DNA from 4 places in the Streptomyces sp. NPDC051987 genome. Region 4 is predicted to be linked to each of the others. Evidence: riboswitches for the same ligand, from Rfam matches in the RefSeq annotation. Region 4 holds a riboswitch; each other region holds the start of a gene.
What was found. A riboswitch is a leader RNA that binds a small molecule or an ion and turns the genes downstream of it on or off. The one in region 4 is predicted to bind cyclic di-AMP.
Positions count from the first base shown of each region.

Region 1: linked by a shared signal. The riboswitch ahead of AB0M11_RS18095 (transglycosylase SLT domain-containing protein) and the one ahead of AB0M11_RS00585 (LysM peptidoglycan-binding domain-containing M23 family metallopeptidase) in region 4 are both predicted to bind cyclic di-AMP.
Region 2: linked by a shared signal. The riboswitch ahead of AB0M11_RS07405 (transglycosylase family protein) and the one ahead of AB0M11_RS00585 (LysM peptidoglycan-binding domain-containing M23 family metallopeptidase) in region 4 are both predicted to bind cyclic di-AMP.
Region 3: linked by a shared signal. The riboswitch ahead of AB0M11_RS25945 (NlpC/P60 family protein) and the one ahead of AB0M11_RS00585 (LysM peptidoglycan-binding domain-containing M23 family metallopeptidase) in region 4 are both predicted to bind cyclic di-AMP.

Region 1 is NZ_JBFAXI010000029.1:67,744-71,949, reverse strand. Features, by position in the region: gene AB0M11_RS18100 (polyprenyl synthetase family protein) at 1-517, opposite strand, end outside; cyclic di-AMP (ydaO/yuaA leader) riboswitch at 1,414-1,608, shown strand; gene AB0M11_RS18095 (transglycosylase SLT domain-containing protein) at 1,614-2,105, shown strand; gene AB0M11_RS18090 (HAD family hydrolase) at 2,118-2,924, opposite strand; gene AB0M11_RS18085 (ATP-grasp domain-containing protein) at 3,078-4,206, opposite strand, start outside.
Region 2 is NZ_JBFAXI010000009.1:1,443-5,648, reverse strand. Features, by position in the region: gene AB0M11_RS07415 (cytochrome P450) at 1-577, shown strand, start outside; gene AB0M11_RS07410 (transglycosylase family protein) at 704-1,732, shown strand; cyclic di-AMP (ydaO/yuaA leader) riboswitch at 1,915-2,089, shown strand; gene AB0M11_RS07405 (transglycosylase family protein) at 2,094-2,774, shown strand; gene eno (phosphopyruvate hydratase) at 3,189-4,206, shown strand, end outside.
Region 3 is NZ_JBFAXI010000053.1:26,862-31,067, reverse strand. Features, by position in the region: gene AB0M11_RS25945 (NlpC/P60 family protein) at 1-2,342, opposite strand, end outside; cyclic di-AMP (ydaO/yuaA leader) riboswitch at 2,353-2,529, opposite strand; gene AB0M11_RS25940 (DUF1996 domain-containing protein) at 2,945-4,206, shown strand, end outside.
Region 4 is NZ_JBFAXI010000001.1:133,300-137,505, reverse strand. Features, by position in the region: gene AB0M11_RS00590 (alpha-galactosidase) at 57-2,129, shown strand; cyclic di-AMP (ydaO/yuaA leader) riboswitch at 2,435-2,595, shown strand; gene AB0M11_RS00585 (LysM peptidoglycan-binding domain-containing M23 family metallopeptidase) at 2,600-3,601, shown strand; gene AB0M11_RS00580 (SGNH/GDSL hydrolase family protein) at 3,800-4,206, shown strand, end outside.

The DNA.
Region 1 (4,206 bases), on a different contig from region 4:
GGTAGTGCTCGACCGGGTCACGGCCGTCCGACGGTCCCGCCGTCTCCAGGATCTGGCCGGTCACCAGCCGCTCGAACGCGAGGGCCTGGACCCGGACCGCCTCGGGACCGAGATCGGCGAGGATCTGGGAGGCGCGGGCGAAGAGGAAGTCGCCGGTGAGCACGGCGAGCGAATTGCCCCAGCGGGTGTTGGCGCTGGCGACGCCGCGTCGCACGGAGGCCTCGTCCATGACGTCGTCGTGGTAGAGCGTGGCCAGATGGGTGAGCTCGACGACGACGGCCGACGGCACGACACCGGGCGCGTACGGGTCGCCGAACTGCGCGGCGAGCATCACCAGCAGCGGGCGGAACCGCTTCCCGCCGGCCCGCACGAGATGCTGTGCGGCCTCCGTGATGAACGGGACCTCGCTCTTGGTGGCTTCTAGCAAGCCTTCCTCGACAGCCGTCAATCCGGCCTGGACATCGGCTTCCAGAGCCTGGTCCCGCACGCTCAGCCCGAACGGCCCGACGACGGTCACGAGGGGTCTCCTGTCTGCTGGTGTCTACTGGCGATTACGCGGTTTGTCGATAGGTCGCTGCCATCACTCAAGTCAGCGTATCCGGTCAGGTTTCGATCACCGATAGCGCCCACGGTTACACCCCGGGCGCTATCGGATCACGACCGTTATGTTTTTGATCGGACGATACGACCCGACATCCACTGACTTAACAGCAAGTGCGGGCAGTTGTCCCGAACCGTGACGCAGGCCGTGTCCCGCACGGCCGACACCGGGTCCGGACCGAGGGACGCGACCGGAGACCGCCCGAGGGCGGTCCGTCCAAGGGCGGCCCGTACGGCGGCGAGCCTCCCGACTGACTACTGCCCGGAAACGGCCTCCCCTCTCCCGGCCGGCATCACCTTCCCGGTCGCACCCCCTCCACCCCCTCTCGACGTGACGAGCGTCACGCGAGCACTCGGCGACGCGACCCGCCCCCTCGCCGTTCACGATCACTCCCGACACCCGAACGCGTCAATCACCTTCCCCGAGGCACCCGATCGAGCGAGGGGGACCACGGCGGACCCGACCGATCGCCCCGTCGCCCAGAAGGGGCGATTCGCGCGAATGCGGGCCGGAAGCTTTCCCATCGAACCGGGAAAAAGACGGATTCAACGAATCCCTCTTGTCCGTTTTGCGATTATTGCGATTTCGTGAAGTAGGTCACGTGACCTGGGACACCCAAGGGCAGGTGAGGCGACCCTTCCTTCCCTTCCCTGTAAGCCAGTTGAGGGTTGGCGACCGCAAAGGATCAAGCGTCACAAACGCCACATCATGAGGTCAATCAGTGTTTGTGCGAATCGACTACTTGTTCCCGAGATGTGCTCTCGCATACGTTCCCGCTCGCCGGGCGGACGCCGAATCCTGCCGCCGCCCGTCGTGACCCATCGACGAGTCCATTCGCACGGCAGGAGCGGGGGAACCAGGTAAGTCGCCGGACCGGGCGACCGACGTCATCACGGACGTCGTTCCGGAACGGCTAGGGGTGAAGTCGCATCGTCTTCGGACGGTGCGGCCGGGCACTCCCCGGGCCCGAACCCGACAGCTCACCTCGCAGGCGACGGAGAGGAACTTCGCCATGCCTGCTGCCGTTCAGCACCACCGCCCCCGCCGCAACCGCATCACCCGCGCGCTCGTCGTCGCCTGCACCGGCGCCGCCGTCCTCGCCCTCCCCCTCATCGGGGCGACCGCCGCCTCCGCCGCCGCCGGCTCGTCCACCCCGACGGCTTCGAAGACCCTGGCCGGGTACCCGAACAACCTCGACGGCTGGATCCGCGAGTCCCTCGCGATCATGTCGGAGAAGCACATCCCGGGTACCTACAACGGCATCTACCGCAACGTGATGCGGGAGTCCTCCGGCAACCCGCGGGCCATCAACCTCTGGGACTCCAACGCCCGCGCCGGCATCCCCTCCAAGGGCCTGCTCCAGGTGATCGACCCGACGTTCAGCACCTACCACGTGGCCGGCACGTCGTTCGACATCTACGACCCGGTCGCGAACATCACCGCGGCCTGCAACTACGCCGCCGCACGGTACGGCTCGATCGACAACGTCCACGGCGCGTACTGACCGACACACCGATCAGTCGAAGAGTCTTTCGAGGACGACGGCGATGCCGTCGTCCTCGTTCGACGTGGTGATCTCGTCGGCCAGCGCTTTCAGTTCCGGATGGGCGTTGGCCATCGCCACCCCGTGGGCGGCCCACTCGAACATCGGAATGTCGTTGGGCATGTCACCGAACGCGATGGCGTGCCCGGAGCTCAGCCCGAGATGGTCCGCGGCCAGCGCGAGCCCGGTCGCCTTCGTCACCCCGCACGGCTGGAGTTCGACGGTGCCCGGCCCCGACATGGTGACCGTCGCCAGCGACCCGACCACCGAGCGGGCGGTGGCCGCCAGTTCGTCGTCGGACAGGGTGTGGTGGCGCAGCAGCACCTTGCTGATGGGCGTGCACCACAGGTCCTCGCGCCGGGAGACCCGCAGCGCGGGCAGCGTGGGGTGCGGCATCAGATAGCCCGGCTCGATGAGCGTGAGCCCGTCGACGCCGTCCTGGTCGACCGCCGCGTACACCTGACCGACCTCGGCCTCGATCTTGCCGAGCGCGGTCTCCGCCAGCTCCCGGTCCAGGGTGACCGACCACAGCAGCCGGTCCGCGCCGGCGTCGTACACCTGTGCGCCCTGGCCGCAGACCGCGAGTCCCGTGCAGCCGAGGTCGTCGAGGAGCGGACGCACTCTCGGCGCGGGGCGGCCGGTCACCACGAGGTGGCGGGCACCGGCCCGGCCGGCCCGCGCGAGTGCGGCGAGAGACCGTTCCGAGAGGGTGTCGTCGCCGCGCAGCAGCGTGCCGTCCAGGTCGGTGGCGATCAGTGAGTACGGGGAGGGTGCGACCATGATCAGAGAATACGGACAGCACGCCTCTGGGACTCACCGTGCGTTTCGGCCTCAACTGGCGCCCGTCACCGGGGTGATGGGGCCGTGGTCAGTGGCGGGCGTCACCTCGCCGGCGCGGTGGTCGCACGGTTCCCCTTCCAGGTGACGCGGTGGCTACGTCGTGGAGGTGCCGGAGCCGCGGCGGCTGGTGCGCCACAGCTGATAGAGGTGCTTCGCGCCCGGACGCACGAAGCGGGCGAGCATCGTGGCGAACGGCATCGGGTCGTCACCCGCCAGCCAGGCCAGCTCGGTCCCGCTCGGCCGCTTCGGTGCGTGCGGTGTCGTGTAGCCGCTGCGGCGGTAGGCGAGGAGGGCGGGCAGGTCGATGTTCTCCACGACGAACTGGTGTCCGGCGCGCTGTTCCCCCTCCGGAACCCGGCGGCCGGTCAGGTCCAGGTGCATGGCGCGGACGACGTCCACCCCCGACTCGCTCTCGAAGAGCCGGAACTGGGCGCCCATGCGCGGGTTGAAGTCGAGCAGCTTGTACTGCCCGTCGCGCCGGTCGAAGCGCAGGTCGAGGTCGATGATGCCGGTGAAGCCGATCTGCTTGATGAAACGCGCGGCGAGGTCGGCGAGTTCCGGGTTGTCGACGACGCAGGCGTTCGCGGTCATGCCGGCGTGCGGCGGCCAGGAGCGGACCTTGACGCCGGTGAACAGGGCGCGCGGATGGGAGTCGGCGTCGAAGTAGCCGTGCACGATCCAGTCCTCGGCCTCCTCCCTCGGGAGGTACTCCTGGAGGATGACACCCGGATGAGTGCCCCAGTCACGGGCCAGGGTGAGCAGCCCCTCACGGGTGGCGATCCGCGTCGTCCCGTTGACGGCGGGCTGCTTTCGCCGGACGAACGCCTCGCGGTTCTTGGCCACGATCGGGAAGCGGGCCTTCTCCGCGAACTCGACGATCTCGTCGTAGGAGTCCGGGAAGGCGGCCGCCGGGCTCGGGATGCCGTGCTCCACGCACAGCTCGTGCAGGCCCTGCTTGCTCGCCAGGCGGCGCGGCAGTTCCGCGTCCACGCGCGGGAAGAGGAAGCGGTCACCGAGTGCGTCCTGGTGCTCGGCGATCAGGACGGCGGCCTCCTCGTCGGTGGGGATCAGCACGGCCGGCCGGCCGATACGGCGGCCGATGCGCAGCAGTCCCTCGACGAGATGATCCGGTTCCTCGGCGCCTGTCGTCGGCCACACGAACGCCCGCTTGAGATAGCGGGACGAGGCCGCCGGTGTGTACGCGTCCTCCGTTATCGCGTAC
Region 2 (4,206 bases), on a different contig from region 4:
CTTCATCCTGCTGTTCGCGGGTTTCGAGACGACCGTCAACCTGATCGGAAACGGGACGTACGCCCTGCTCACCTACCCCGAGCAGCGCGTCCGGCTGCAGGACTCCCTCGCAGCCGGCGAGCGCGGCCTGCTGGAGACAGGTGTCGAGGAGCTGCTGCGCTACGACGGGCCGGTGGAGCTGGCCACCTGGCGGTTCGCCACCGAGCCCGTCACCATCGGCGGCCGGCGCATCGCGTCCGGCGACCCGGTTCTGGTCGTCCTGGCCGCGGCGGACCGGGACCCGGAGCGGTTCGCCGAGCCGGACACCCTCGACCTCGCACGGCGCGACAACCAGCACCTCGGGTACGGCCACGGCATCCACTACTGCCTGGGCGCCCCGCTCGCCCGCCTGGAGGGCCAGACCGCGCTCGCCGGCCTGCTCACCCGCCTCCCCGATCTGCGACTCGCCGTGGACGAGAGCGAGTTGCGGTGGCGCGGCGGGCTCATCATGCGCGGACTGCGCACCCTCCCCGTGGAGTTCACGCCGAGCCCGTACCGGCCCACCTCGGCAAAAGGTGATCAGCGCTCAACTCTGTGATCTTCACGTGATCTACGCGGCATTAACTTGTGACAAGTGATCGTCTGTCGATACGTTCACTCATCAGCGCGGCGCCCCTGCGGGACCCGCCGCGCTGGTCACCGCTGTCGCTCGAAAGGTTTCCGCATGCTCTCCGGGAACGGTCGTCACCGTCGCCCCCGTCAGGCTCCGGCCCTCCTCGTCGCGGCCGGGGTGACCGGCTCCGCCATCGCCATCCCGCTCCTCGGCGCGGTGAGCGCCCACGCGGCCGACGGCTCCACCTGGGACCAGGTGGCCGAGTGCGAAAGTGGCGGCTCCTGGAGTGCCGACAGCGGCAACGGCTACTACGGCGGCCTCCAGATCTCCCTGGACGACTGGGACAAGTACGGGGGGACGGAGTACGCCGCGACGCCGGACCAGGCGAGCCGTTCGCAGCAGATCTCGGTCGCCGAGAAGATACTCGCCGACCAGGGCACCAAGCCCTGGCGGACCTGCGCCCTGCTCGCCGGGCTCTCCTCCGACGACGCCTCGGTGAACGTGGACACGGGGCTCGGCGGGTCGAGTGATTCGTCTGCTTCCTCCGACTCGTCGGACTCGTCCTCCGGGCTGTCGGACGCGTCGTCCTCCGCCGGCTCCGGTTCCGGCTCCTCCCCGGGCGCCACGGTCTCCGGGAGTGACTCCGGAGCCCCCTCCCCGAGCGCGAGCGCGGGCGGTGACGCCACGGCGGATACCCCCAGCAAATCCGCCAAGACCGACAAGTCGGATTCCTCCAGCTCGAACTCCGGCTCCAGCTCCGACTCCGGGACCGCGAAGGCGGGTGAGGATCCCGTCACGGCCGAGGCCGACGACTCGGACAATTCGTGGCAGACCGGGGGTTCTTGGAGTCTGGTCGACACGGGTGCCGTCAGTGGCGGTGGCAAGCATCGCGGTGGCTCGGCGGACGAGAACGTGACGAACGGTCAGAGTGCCACCTCCTCCGGACGGCACGCCTCCCGGGACGACGACACCTACACCGTCCGCGAGGGCGACACCCTCGCCTCCATCGCCGACTCCCTTGACCTCGACGGCGGATGGCGTGCGCTCTATGCCGTGAACAAGGCCGACATCGGTGCCGACCCGAACGCCATCGCCCCCGGTCAGACCCTGAAACTCGGCGGCGAACCGGGCGAAAAGTAGCGAGAGTTGACGTCCCGTTTCGGGTCTGATGTCCGGTTTGGCGAAAGTGTGGGATGAGTCTCAGAAGCCCTGATCATCTTTGAAATTCACCTGATGCCCTGTTTACGGTCGAGGCCGCTCGTCACCACGAGCCCCGGCTGTCGCAACGCCGAGTCCTGCCAGCGGCCGTCCGGGAACAGTCGTCGCGTCAAGCGCCGTAGGCAGGAGCGGGGGACCCAAGGTAAGTGCCGGGGCCGGCAGTCGAGGCTGCCGATCCGGCTCGGGGTGAAGCCGCGCACCGACACACGGGTGTGCGGCCGGGCAACTCAACCGGCCCGAACCCGACAGCTCACCTCGCAGGCGTCGGTGAGGGGATCGATCCATGCTGTTTTCCGGCAAGGGCAAGCACCGCCGTCCGTCCAAGGCCGTCCGCGCCATCGCCGTCGCCGGTGTCACCGGCGTCGCCGTGGCCGCTCCGCTGATGGCGTCCGGCAGCGCCTCCGCGGCCACCGCCTCCGAGTGGGACGCCGTCGCCCAGTGCGAGTCGGGTGGCAACTGGGCCATCAACACCGGCAACGGCTACTACGGCGGTCTGCAGTTCTCCGCCTCCACCTGGGCCGCGTACGGCGGCACGCAGTACGCCGCGCAGGCCAACCAGGCCACCAAGGCGCAGCAGATCCAGATCGCCGAGAAGGTCCTCGCCGCCCAGGGCAAGGGCGCCTGGCCGGTCTGCGGCAAGGGCCTGTCCGGGGCCGCCTACGTCGGCGGCAGCTCCAGCAGCTCCAGCTCGTCGAGCAGCAGCGCCGGCAGCCGCTCGACCGACACCCAGGCCGCCTCCCGCTCCGCCGAGCGCCCGGCCGCCAAGAAGACGGTCACCACCCCGACCGGCAAGAAGGTCAAGAAGGGCGACGGCGAGTACAAGGTCGTCAAGGGCGACACCCTCAGCTCGATCGCCGAGAAGCACAAGGTCAAGGGTGGCTGGCAGGCGCTGTTCAAGCTGAACAAGGACATCGTCGAGGACGCCGACGTCATCTACCCGGGCCAGCAGCTCCACCTGAAGTAAGGGCCGCGCCCGCAGCGCCGCGCGTACTCGGCGGCGCCCAGCTGGGCCACAGCTCCCGCACAACCGTGGTCCCCATAGTGGAGACCGCGTGAGGACCACCCCCGTCCCCACAGCCCCCCGCTCCGGTGCGTCTCCCCCCGTACGCACCGGAGCGGGGTTTCTCTTTGCCGCCGTCGAGCCGTCCGGGCGCCCCGTCGGCCCGCCGTTCCCCTTCTTGGTCCGCTCTTCTTCCGTTCTTCATCGGCCCCCCCTTTGTTCCGCACGTGAACAATGAGTACCGTCTGTGTGTCCACGGGCCGGTCGGTCGTGCCGGCCGACGGGCCCGGGACGGTTAGGCTCTAGTCGCAAGGCTGAGCAAGGGCCGCCGAGGCCCACGTGCGCCCCGCACAACCAGCGTCACATCCCAAGAAGGAGATGCTCGTGCCGTCCATCGACGTCGTCGTAGCCCGGGAAATCCTGGACTCCCGAGGCAACCCCACGGTCGAGGTCGAGGTCGGCCTCGACGACGGCAGCACGGGTCGTGCCGCCGTCCCGTCCGGCGCCTCCACCGGCGCCTTCGAGGCCATCGAGCTCCGTGACGGCGACCCCAACCGCTACCTGGGCAAGGGCGTCGAGAAGGCCGTCCTCGCCGTCATCGAGCAGATCGGCCCGGAGCTGGTCGGCTACGACGCCACCGAGCAGCGCCTGATCGACCAGGCCATGTTCGACCTGGACGCCACCGACAACAAGGGCTCGCTCGGCGCCAACGCCATCCTCGGCGTCTCCCTCGCCGTCGCGCACGCCGCCTCCGAGGCGTCCGACCTGCCGCTGTTCCGCTACCTCGGCGGCCCGAACGCGCACCTGCTGCCCGTCCCGATGATGAACATCCTCAACGGCGGCTCGCACGCGGACTCCAATGTCGACATCCAGGAGTTCATGATCGCCCCGATCGGCGCGGAGTCCTTCTCCGAGGCGCTGCGCTGGGGTGCCGAGGTCTACCACACCCTCAAGAAGGTCCTGAAGAACAAGGGCCTGTCCACCGGCCTCGGCGACGAGGGCGGCTTCGCCCCGAACCTGGAGTCCAACCGCGCCGCGCTGGACCTCATTCTGGAGGCCATCAAGCAGGCCGGTTACGTCCCCGGCGAGCAGATCGCGCTCGCGCTCGACGTCGCCGCGTCCGAGTTCTACAAGGACGGCAAGTACGAGTTCGAGGGCAAGTCCCGCTCGGCCGCCGAGATGACCGAGTACTACGAGGAGCTCGTCGCCGCGTACCCGCTGGTCTCCATCGAGGACCCGCTGTTCGAGGACGACTGGGCCGGCTGGAAGGTCATCACCGACAAGCTCGGCGACAAGGTCCAGCTCGTCGGCGACGACCTGTTCGTCACCAACCCGGAGCGCCTGGCCCGGGGCATCGAGGAGGGCACCGCCAACGCCCTGCTGGTGAAGGTGAACC
Region 3 (4,206 bases), on a different contig from region 4:
TAGATCCCGACGTGGCTGTCGTCGTCGAAGAAGAAGATCAGGTCGCCCGGTTCGACGGCGGCCAGCGTGATCGGGGTGCCGGCCAGGGTCTGCTCCGGCGCGCTGCGCGGCAGCGTCACCCCGGCGGCGCGCCAGGCGGCCTGGGTCAGGCTGGAGCAGTCGTACGCTCCCGGCCCGGTCGCCCCCCAGACACACGGTCGGCCGATCTGCTCCCGCGCGAACGCGAGCGCCTTCATGGCCTTGCCCGGCTCGGCGAAGGCGACGGGCGCGGCCATGGGCGCGGGTGCGGTCATGGCCGCGGCCGGAGCCGGGGCGGCGACCTGCGCGGGCGCGGTCGCCAGGGGGGTGGTGGGCAGCGGCGCCGTGACGACCGGGGGGAGGGGCGGCATCGCCATGGGGGGCGCCGGTGCCGGTGCCGATGCGGTCGCCGTCGCCATCGCGGCCGTCATCGCTTCGGGCTGCGCGGTCATGGCCGCCGGCATGGGGGCGGTCATCGGCGTCGGCATCGGCGCGGGCATCGCGGCGGCGGGCGCTGCCGTGGGCATCGCGGCGGTGGCGTAGGCGTAGCCGGTCTCGGCGGGCTGCGGGCCCGCGGTGTAGCCGCCGGTCATGCCGGCGGCGGGTGCCGCGGCGAAGGAGGGGGCCGACGGCATGGGAGCCATGGCAGCCATGGGCGCCGGGGCGGCGGGGGCTGCCGTGGGGTACGTGTACGCGCCGGTGGCGTAGGCGGTGTCGGCGGCGGCCTGGGGCACCTCGGCGTAGGCGGCGGGCGCGTTCGGCGACATGACCCGGAAGCCGCCGAGGTCCATCGGGCCCGGTGCCGGGGCGGGAGCGGCGGGCGTCGCGGTCGGGAAGGCGCCGCTGTCGGTGGTGGCGGCGGTGGGGAAGGCGCCGCTGTTCGTGGGGGCCACGGGCGGGAGGACGCTCGTGCTCACGGCGTCCGGGTTCGGGAAGGCGCCCGCGTCGGCCGGGGTCGGCATCGGGAACGAGCCCGTGGCGCCCGGCGTCATGATCCGGAAGGAGCCGGAGTCCCCCGGGGTCGGGGCCTGGGAGACGCCCGCATCCAGGGAAGACGCGCTCTGGTAGGTCCCGCCGCCCGAGCCGCCCGGGGTCATGACGCGGAACCCGCTGGTGTCCGGACCGGGTTGGTTCGGGGTGGTGTCGATGTTCCCGGGGGTCATGACGCGGAAGCCGCTGAGATCCGGGGTGGGCTGGTTCGGGGTGGCGTCGGCGTTCCCCGGGGTCATGACGCGGAACCCGCTGGTGTCCGGACCGGGTTGGTTCGGGGTGGTGTCGGCGCTTCCGGGGGTCATGACGCGGAACCCGCTGGTGTCCGGACCGGGTTGGTTCGGGGTGGTGTCGGCGCTTCCGGGGGTCATGACGCGGAAGCCGCTGGTGTCCGGGGTGGGCTGGGCCGGGGTGGCGTCGATGTTCCCCGGGGTCATGACGCGGAAGCCGCTGGGATCCGGGGTGGCTCGGCGCGGGGCCCTGTCGGCGCCGCCAGGGGTCATGATGCGGAACGTGCCGGTGTCCGACGGGGACACGATCGGGATGCCGCCCGTCTCGGTCACGGCCGGGAGCGCGCGGGTGGCGGCGAGGGCGTCGGTCCGTGCGGAGTCGCTGCCGGTGCGCTGGCTGGGTATGCCGACGGCGGGAGCCTGCCACTGCGGCGCCGCCGGGGCCTGCCTCTCGGGTGTGGGCCAGGGGCTGGGCGGCTGCGGCACGGGCTGGGCAGCCGGAACCTGGGCAGGTTCGAGCGCGGCGACCGCGCGCGGCCCGGTGCGCTGGGACAGCATCTCGCGCGCCTTGGCCAGCTTGAGCTGGTTCCTGGTCTTGAAGGCACCCGGCGTGGGCCGCTGCGGTGCGGCGGAGGGCAGGGCCCTGGACGCATCCGAAGGGGCCGCGGTCACTGCCCCGGCGGACCCGGCCGTCAACTCCAGCTTCGGCCGGGCCGGCAGCTCGCGGACGACCTCGACCTCGCTCTGCCCGGACCCCGCGGTCAGCTCCAGCCGCGCCGGACCGGAGTCCTCCAGCTGGGCGAGCAGGTCGGCCGCCATGGCGCTGACCGGCCGCCGTGGACCGGGCCGCTCCGGCATCCGGTCGGTGGGCAGCGCGGCCGGGACGCTCGGCCCCAGCTTCGCGCGCGCCCCCTCGAACCACTCCCGCGCGATGTTGTCGAGGCCCGGGTCGTCACGGCGAGGCCGCTTGAACAGCGGGACACCGCGCGAGCGCGAGCCCCCGCCCGCCGCGCGCGTGGCGTTGTAGTTCCCGGTGGCGTTCTCGGCCTGGTCGTAGAGGCTGTCGATCCGCTGTCGAACCTCGTCACGGCTCTCGGGCGCCATTGAGGGGTCGTGCTCCTTCCGTACTCCGCCTACCGGGTTAGCTGTCGGGTTCGGGCGGTCGAATCCGGAAGGCATGCCCTACGGCCCCTGTCCTGACGGACGGTCGGCCGATTCACCCCAGTGGTTCGGTTGGGTCCCCGGCTCCGTGTTCGCCCCTGTGGGGCACCGGACTCGGCGGAGGCCGCGCGGCCCGGCGGGGTTCGCCGGGGGGAGCCGAACGGCTTAAACGTCAACTTAGCCAACTTGTGTCACTCGTGTGAAGGTTGAGGTGCGTAATGTCCGATACGTATTTGTGATGTTCGTCGTAGCGTTCGGAACTCGACCGTACGGGACGGCATTTCGCGCTCATCGATCACTTTCGCAGGGTCACCGGCTCGTCGCCGTCAGTCGCCTTTTCCTTCTTCGCCGCCGGTGCGTGACTCCCGATTTCTGTGAGGTCGCCGTGAATTCGCGATTCTGTTGAACACGGTGGCGTCGAGGGCCGTATGGGGCAGGGGATTTCCATGCCCGGCCGCACTCAGACCCAGGGGACGACCTTGAGACGCAACAGGCGCAGACGTCCGACCGGCGCACGACGCGCGACCTTCGCAGCGGTCGCACTGATGCTCGGCGGCGGCGGACTGGTCGCGGTGAACGTCTACGCCTCGGCCACCGAGAGCGGCGGGGACCAGCAGACCCGGGTCGCCACCGGCCAGGTGCTGTCCGCGCCCACCATCTACTGCCCCGACGTCGGCAGCCGGCTGACGACGGTGCCCGACGGGGCCCGCGCCGACGTCGACGGCGAACTCGCCAAGCTGGACCAGCAGGTCGCGGCCGCCTACCAGCAACTCACCCAGTCCGCCGCGGCGATCGAGCAGAACCCCGGCCTCGCCGACCAGGCGATCATGAACCCGCTGAAGGAACAGCGGTCCGCGTCGATCCAGCGCATCGCCGACGCCATCGCTCGCGAGGCCGACCGCCCGCAGGGCCTGGACGACCTCGCCGCCTGCACCCTGAGCTCCTCGAACCAGGGCACCGGGCAGCCGGCGTCACCCCAGGACGGGGCCGCGCCGAGCCAGAGCGGCCAGGGTCAGGGCAGCGCCGCGCCGAGCCAGGGCGCCGGCGGTCAGGGCGGCAACGGCCCGGTCGCCGCCGACTACGCGGACATCACCTCCGTCCAGCCGAACGTCACCACGCCGGCCGAACAGCCCGGCGGTTCCACCGGCACCTTCTCCTCCAGCTGCGGTGTCAACGCGAACGGCCTGTTCAACTCGGACAACGTGATCGTCGCGCCGGGTGTCTCGAACGGCGCCCACCACTTCCACGACTACATCGGCAACCAGTCCAACAACGCCTTCGCCAGCGACCAGGACCTCGCGAACGCCGACACCAGCTGTGCCGACAAGGGCGACAGGTCCACGTACTACTGGCCCGTGCTGCGGCTGCAGAACGGCAAGCAGGAGCGGGACGCCGACAAGCCGGGCGGCGGCACCGAGGGCAACGCCGGGCAGATCGTCACGGCCAAGCAGGTCACGCTGACCTTCGAGGGCAACCCGACCTCCAAGGTCACCGAGATGCCGCGGCTGCTGCGCATCATCACCGGCGACGCCAAGGCGTTCGTCAACGGGCCGGCCAACGCCAACGCCTCCTGGAGCTGCACCGGTTACGAGAACCGCCAGCTCAAGGACAAGTACCCGCTGTGCCCCGCGGGCAGCGACGTCGTGCGCACGTTCAGGTTCCAGAGCTGCTGGGACGGCCGGAACATCGACAGCGCCAACCACCGCACCCACGTGGCGTTCGAGGCGCCCGACGGCAGCTGCCCGGATGGTTTCCGGGCCATCCCGCAGCTGGTGCAGCGCATCGTCTACGCCGTGGACGCGCCGAG
Region 4 (4,206 bases):
GCCCATGATGATGTTGGGGCTTGAGCGGATCTGTTGGCACCTGTGTGAGGTTCTCGATGCTGGACATCGCCGAAAACGGTCGTACCTGGCTCCTGTCCGGCCCCGGCAGCAGCTACGCGCTGCATCTGACGGAGGCCGACGAGCTGCTCCACCTGCACTGGGGCGCCAGAATCGAGCTCGCCGACGCCGAGGAGCTCAGCACCCGGGCACTGCCCGGCTACTGGCCCTTCGAGACCCCGCTGGACGGCCGGGAGGAGTATCCCGTCGAGGGCGGTCCCCGCTTCGTCCGCCCGGCGCTGTCCGTGCGCACGGAGGAGCGCCGCGGCACCGAGTGGACCTTCGCGTCGTACGAGGCCGACGCCGACGAACTCCGGTTGCGCTTCACGGACGACGGCATCGTCATCACCCTGCACTACCGGATGCGCGGCGACGTCGTCGAGCGCTGGGTCACCGTCGGCAACGAGGGGCACGCGCCCGTGGAACTGCTGCGCGCCGACCCCGCCACCTGGACCCTGCCCGACCGCGAGGGCTGGCGGCTCTCCCAGCTGCACGGCCGCTGGGCCGCGGAGTCCCGGCTGACCCGCGGCCCGCTCAGCTACGGGGAGAAGGTCATCGGCAGCCGCCGCGGCCACACCGGCCACCAGCACCTGCCCTGGGTCGCCCTGGACACCGATGCCACCGAGGAGCGCGGTGAGGTCTGGGGCTGCGCCCTCGGCTGGTCCGGCTCCTGGCGCATCGCCGTCGCCCAGCTCCCCGACGCGCGCGTGCAGATCACCGGCGGCGCCGGCTACGACGACTCGGGCCTGCTGATGCTGGCCGAGGGGGAGTCGTACACCAGCCCGGTCTTCGCGGGCCTGTGGACCGACGCGGGCTTCGGCGGGGCGAGCCGTGCCTGGCACGCCTACCAGCGGGCGTACATCATCCCGAACGCCGACCAGGACCGGCCGGTGCTGTTCAACTCCTGGGAGGCCACCAACTTCGACATCTCGGAGGACCAGCAGGCCACCCTCGCCCGCCGGGCCGCCGCGATCGGTGTCGAGCTGTTCGTGGTGGACGACGGCTGGTTCGGCGCCCGCACCAGCGACCGCGCCGGCCTCGGCGACTGGACGCCCAACCCCGACCGCTTTCCCAAGGGCCTGGGGCCCCTCGCCGACTACGTGCACGCCCTCGGCATGCAGTTCGGCATCTGGGTCGAGCCCGAAATGGTGAACCCGGACAGCGACCTGTACCGCGCCCATCCCGACTGGGTGCAGTACCAGCAGGGCCGGAAGCGCACCGAGCTCCGCAACCAGCTGGTTCTCAACCTCGCCCGCGAGGACGTCCAGGAGTACCTCTGGGAGCAGCTCGACGCGCTGTTGTCCAGCGCCCCGATCGACTACGTCAAGTGGGACTTCAACCGCTGCTTCACGGACGCGGGCTGGCCCGGCGAGCCCTACCCGCAGCGCCTGTGGGTCGACCACGTGCGCGGGCTGTACGCGCTGCTCGACCGGATCCGCGCGGCTCACCCGAACGTGGCCATCGAGTCCTGCTCGGGCGGCGGCGGGCGGATCGACCTCGGCATCATGAGCCGTACCGACGAGGTGTGGACCTCCGACAACACCGACCCGCTGGACCGGCTCGCCATCCAGCACGGCTTCAGCCAGATTCACCCCGCCCGGGTGATGTCCGCCTGGGTCACCGACAGCCCGAACCACCAGCTCAACGGCCGGGTCAGCAGTCTGCGTTTCCGTTTCGTCAGCTCCATGGCCGGGGCGCTCGGCGTCGGCGGCGACCTGTCGAAGTGGACCGAGGAGGAACTCGCCGAGGCCGGCCACTGGGTGGAGCTCTACAAGGAGATCCGGCCGCTGGTGCAGCGCGGCGACCAGTTCCGGCTGCGGCCGCCGGCCGGCGGGCTCAGCGCCGTGCAGTACACGCTCGGGGACGAGGCCGTCGTCCTCGCCTGGCTCCAGGCCCAGAGCTACGGCGAGCCGGCGCCGGCGCTCCGGTTGCAGAGCCTGGACCCGACGGCGTCCTACGAAAACCGTGACACGGGCGAAGTGCACCGGGGCGCCGTCCTGCTGCACCACGGGCTGCACACCGGGCTCAAGGGCGACCTGGACGCGACGGTCATCCGACTCCGCCGGGTCTGATCTGTCTGCCCGAATTGGAGCATTGGTTGTGACTCGTCATCTAATGAGGAGGGGTGGCATGACGTGCGTGAGGAGCGTCATATTCGTGACTGTCCGTCGCGCGTCATGTGCACGTAATTCCCGTTGTTCTTCGCGGAGATTGGAAAAGCGAAATAGGTCGAATTCACGGAGGGTGACCGGGAATTCCGGCAACGGATCATATGGGGCACGGACCGGCGGAACCGGTTGCTTGTCCGCGTCCGTCCTATTCCCTTACGTTCGCCACACATCCGGGCGGAACGCCGAATCCTGCCGCCGCCCGGAGCCCCACACACTCACCCGTACCCGGCAGGAGCGGGGGACCCACCAGGTACGACGGCCTGTTCCGGTTCCCGGGACGGCCAGGGGTGCAGCCGCGTGGCGACGCGTGGCCGGGCAGCTCCAGCCCGAACCCGACAGCTCACCTCGCAGGCGCCGGAGAGGAACGCGCCATGCCCGCGAAGGGTAAGCACCGACGCCCCACGTCCCCGCGTCTCACCCGCTCGATGGCCGTCGCCGGAACCGGTGGCGCCGCACTGGCGCTGCCGCTCATGGGAGCCACCGGCGCCCACGGGGCCCCCGAACAGGCCGTCTCCGCACAGGCTGTCTCCGCACAGGCCGCACCGTCGCGTCCCGCGATCGAACAGGCCGCGGCGCGAGCGACGGCCGCGAAGGACTCCGCGCACCGCGTCTACACGGTGGTGCCCGGTGACTACCTCTCGAAGATCGCCGAGGAGCAGCATCTCCGCGGCGGCTGGCACCGGCTCTACGCCGACAACCGGCAGGCCGTCGGCGACGACCCCTCGCTGATCCACCCCGGCCTCAGGCTCACGCTCGGCGGCCGGCACGTCGCGGCGCCGGACACCGCGGACTCCGGCTCCCGTGCCGAGCCGCGGCCGGACGAGCGGTCGTCGGCGCGGCCGGACGCGCAGTCGTCCCCCTCACTGTCGTCCACCTCCTCGCCCTCCTTCTCCTCCACGTCCCCGTCCGCGTCCTCGTCCGCGTCTTCGGCCTCGGCATCCGGCGGGTCGGTGACGGCCGTCTCCGGCTTCACCCTCCCGGTGACCGGTGCCTCCGTCGGCACCGGCTACCACGTCGCGGGCGGCATGTGGTCCAGCGGCCACCACACGGGTGTCGACTTCGTCGTCCCGACGGGTACCCCGGTCAAGGCCGTCGGCGCGGGCACGGTGGTCTCGGCGGGCTGGGGCGGCGCCTACGGCAACCAGGTCGTCATCCGGCTCACCGACGGCTACTACGCGCAGTTCGGCCACCTCTCCGCTCTCTCCGTCTCGGTCGGCCAGACCGTGACCGCCGGCCGGCAGGTCGGCCTCTCCGGGGCGACCGGCAACGTCACCGGACCGCACCTCCACTTCGAGATCCGCACCACCCCGGACTACGGCTCGGACGTGGACCCGGTCGCCTACCTCCGCGCGAAGGGCCTCGCCGTCGGCTGACCGGGTGTCTCCTTCTCGCCACGGACAGGCGATCGACACGTCAACACAGCTGATCAGAGCCTTATTCCAGGCTTGGCACAGTATTGGGAAGTGTCTTATCTCACCGCACGTCAACCCCTTATTACGGTCGCGTAGGTCACAACCGAAGGTGAATCATGGTCCGACGTGGCAGACGATTCGAAGAGTGACAAGGCATCAGTGATCGGGTCGTACGTGGCGGTGGGGGACAGCTTCACCGAGGGCGTGGGCGACCCCGGCCCCGACGGGGCGTTCGTCGGCTGGGCGGACCGGTTCGCGGTACTGCTGTCGGACCGGCGGCCCGAGGGCGACTTCGAGTACACCAACCTCGCCGTACGCGGGAAACTGCTCGACCAGATCGTGGCGGACCAGGTGCCGCAGGCCCTGGCACTCGCCCCGGACCTGGTCTCCTTCTGCGCGGGCGGCAACGACATCATCCGCCCCGGCACCGACCCCGACGAGGTGGCCGAGCGGTTCGAGCGCGCCGTGGCCCAGTTGACCGCGGCCGTCGGCACGGTGCTGGTGACCACCGGGTTCGACACCCGGGGCGTGCCCGTCCTCAAGCATCTGCGCGGCAAGATCGCCAC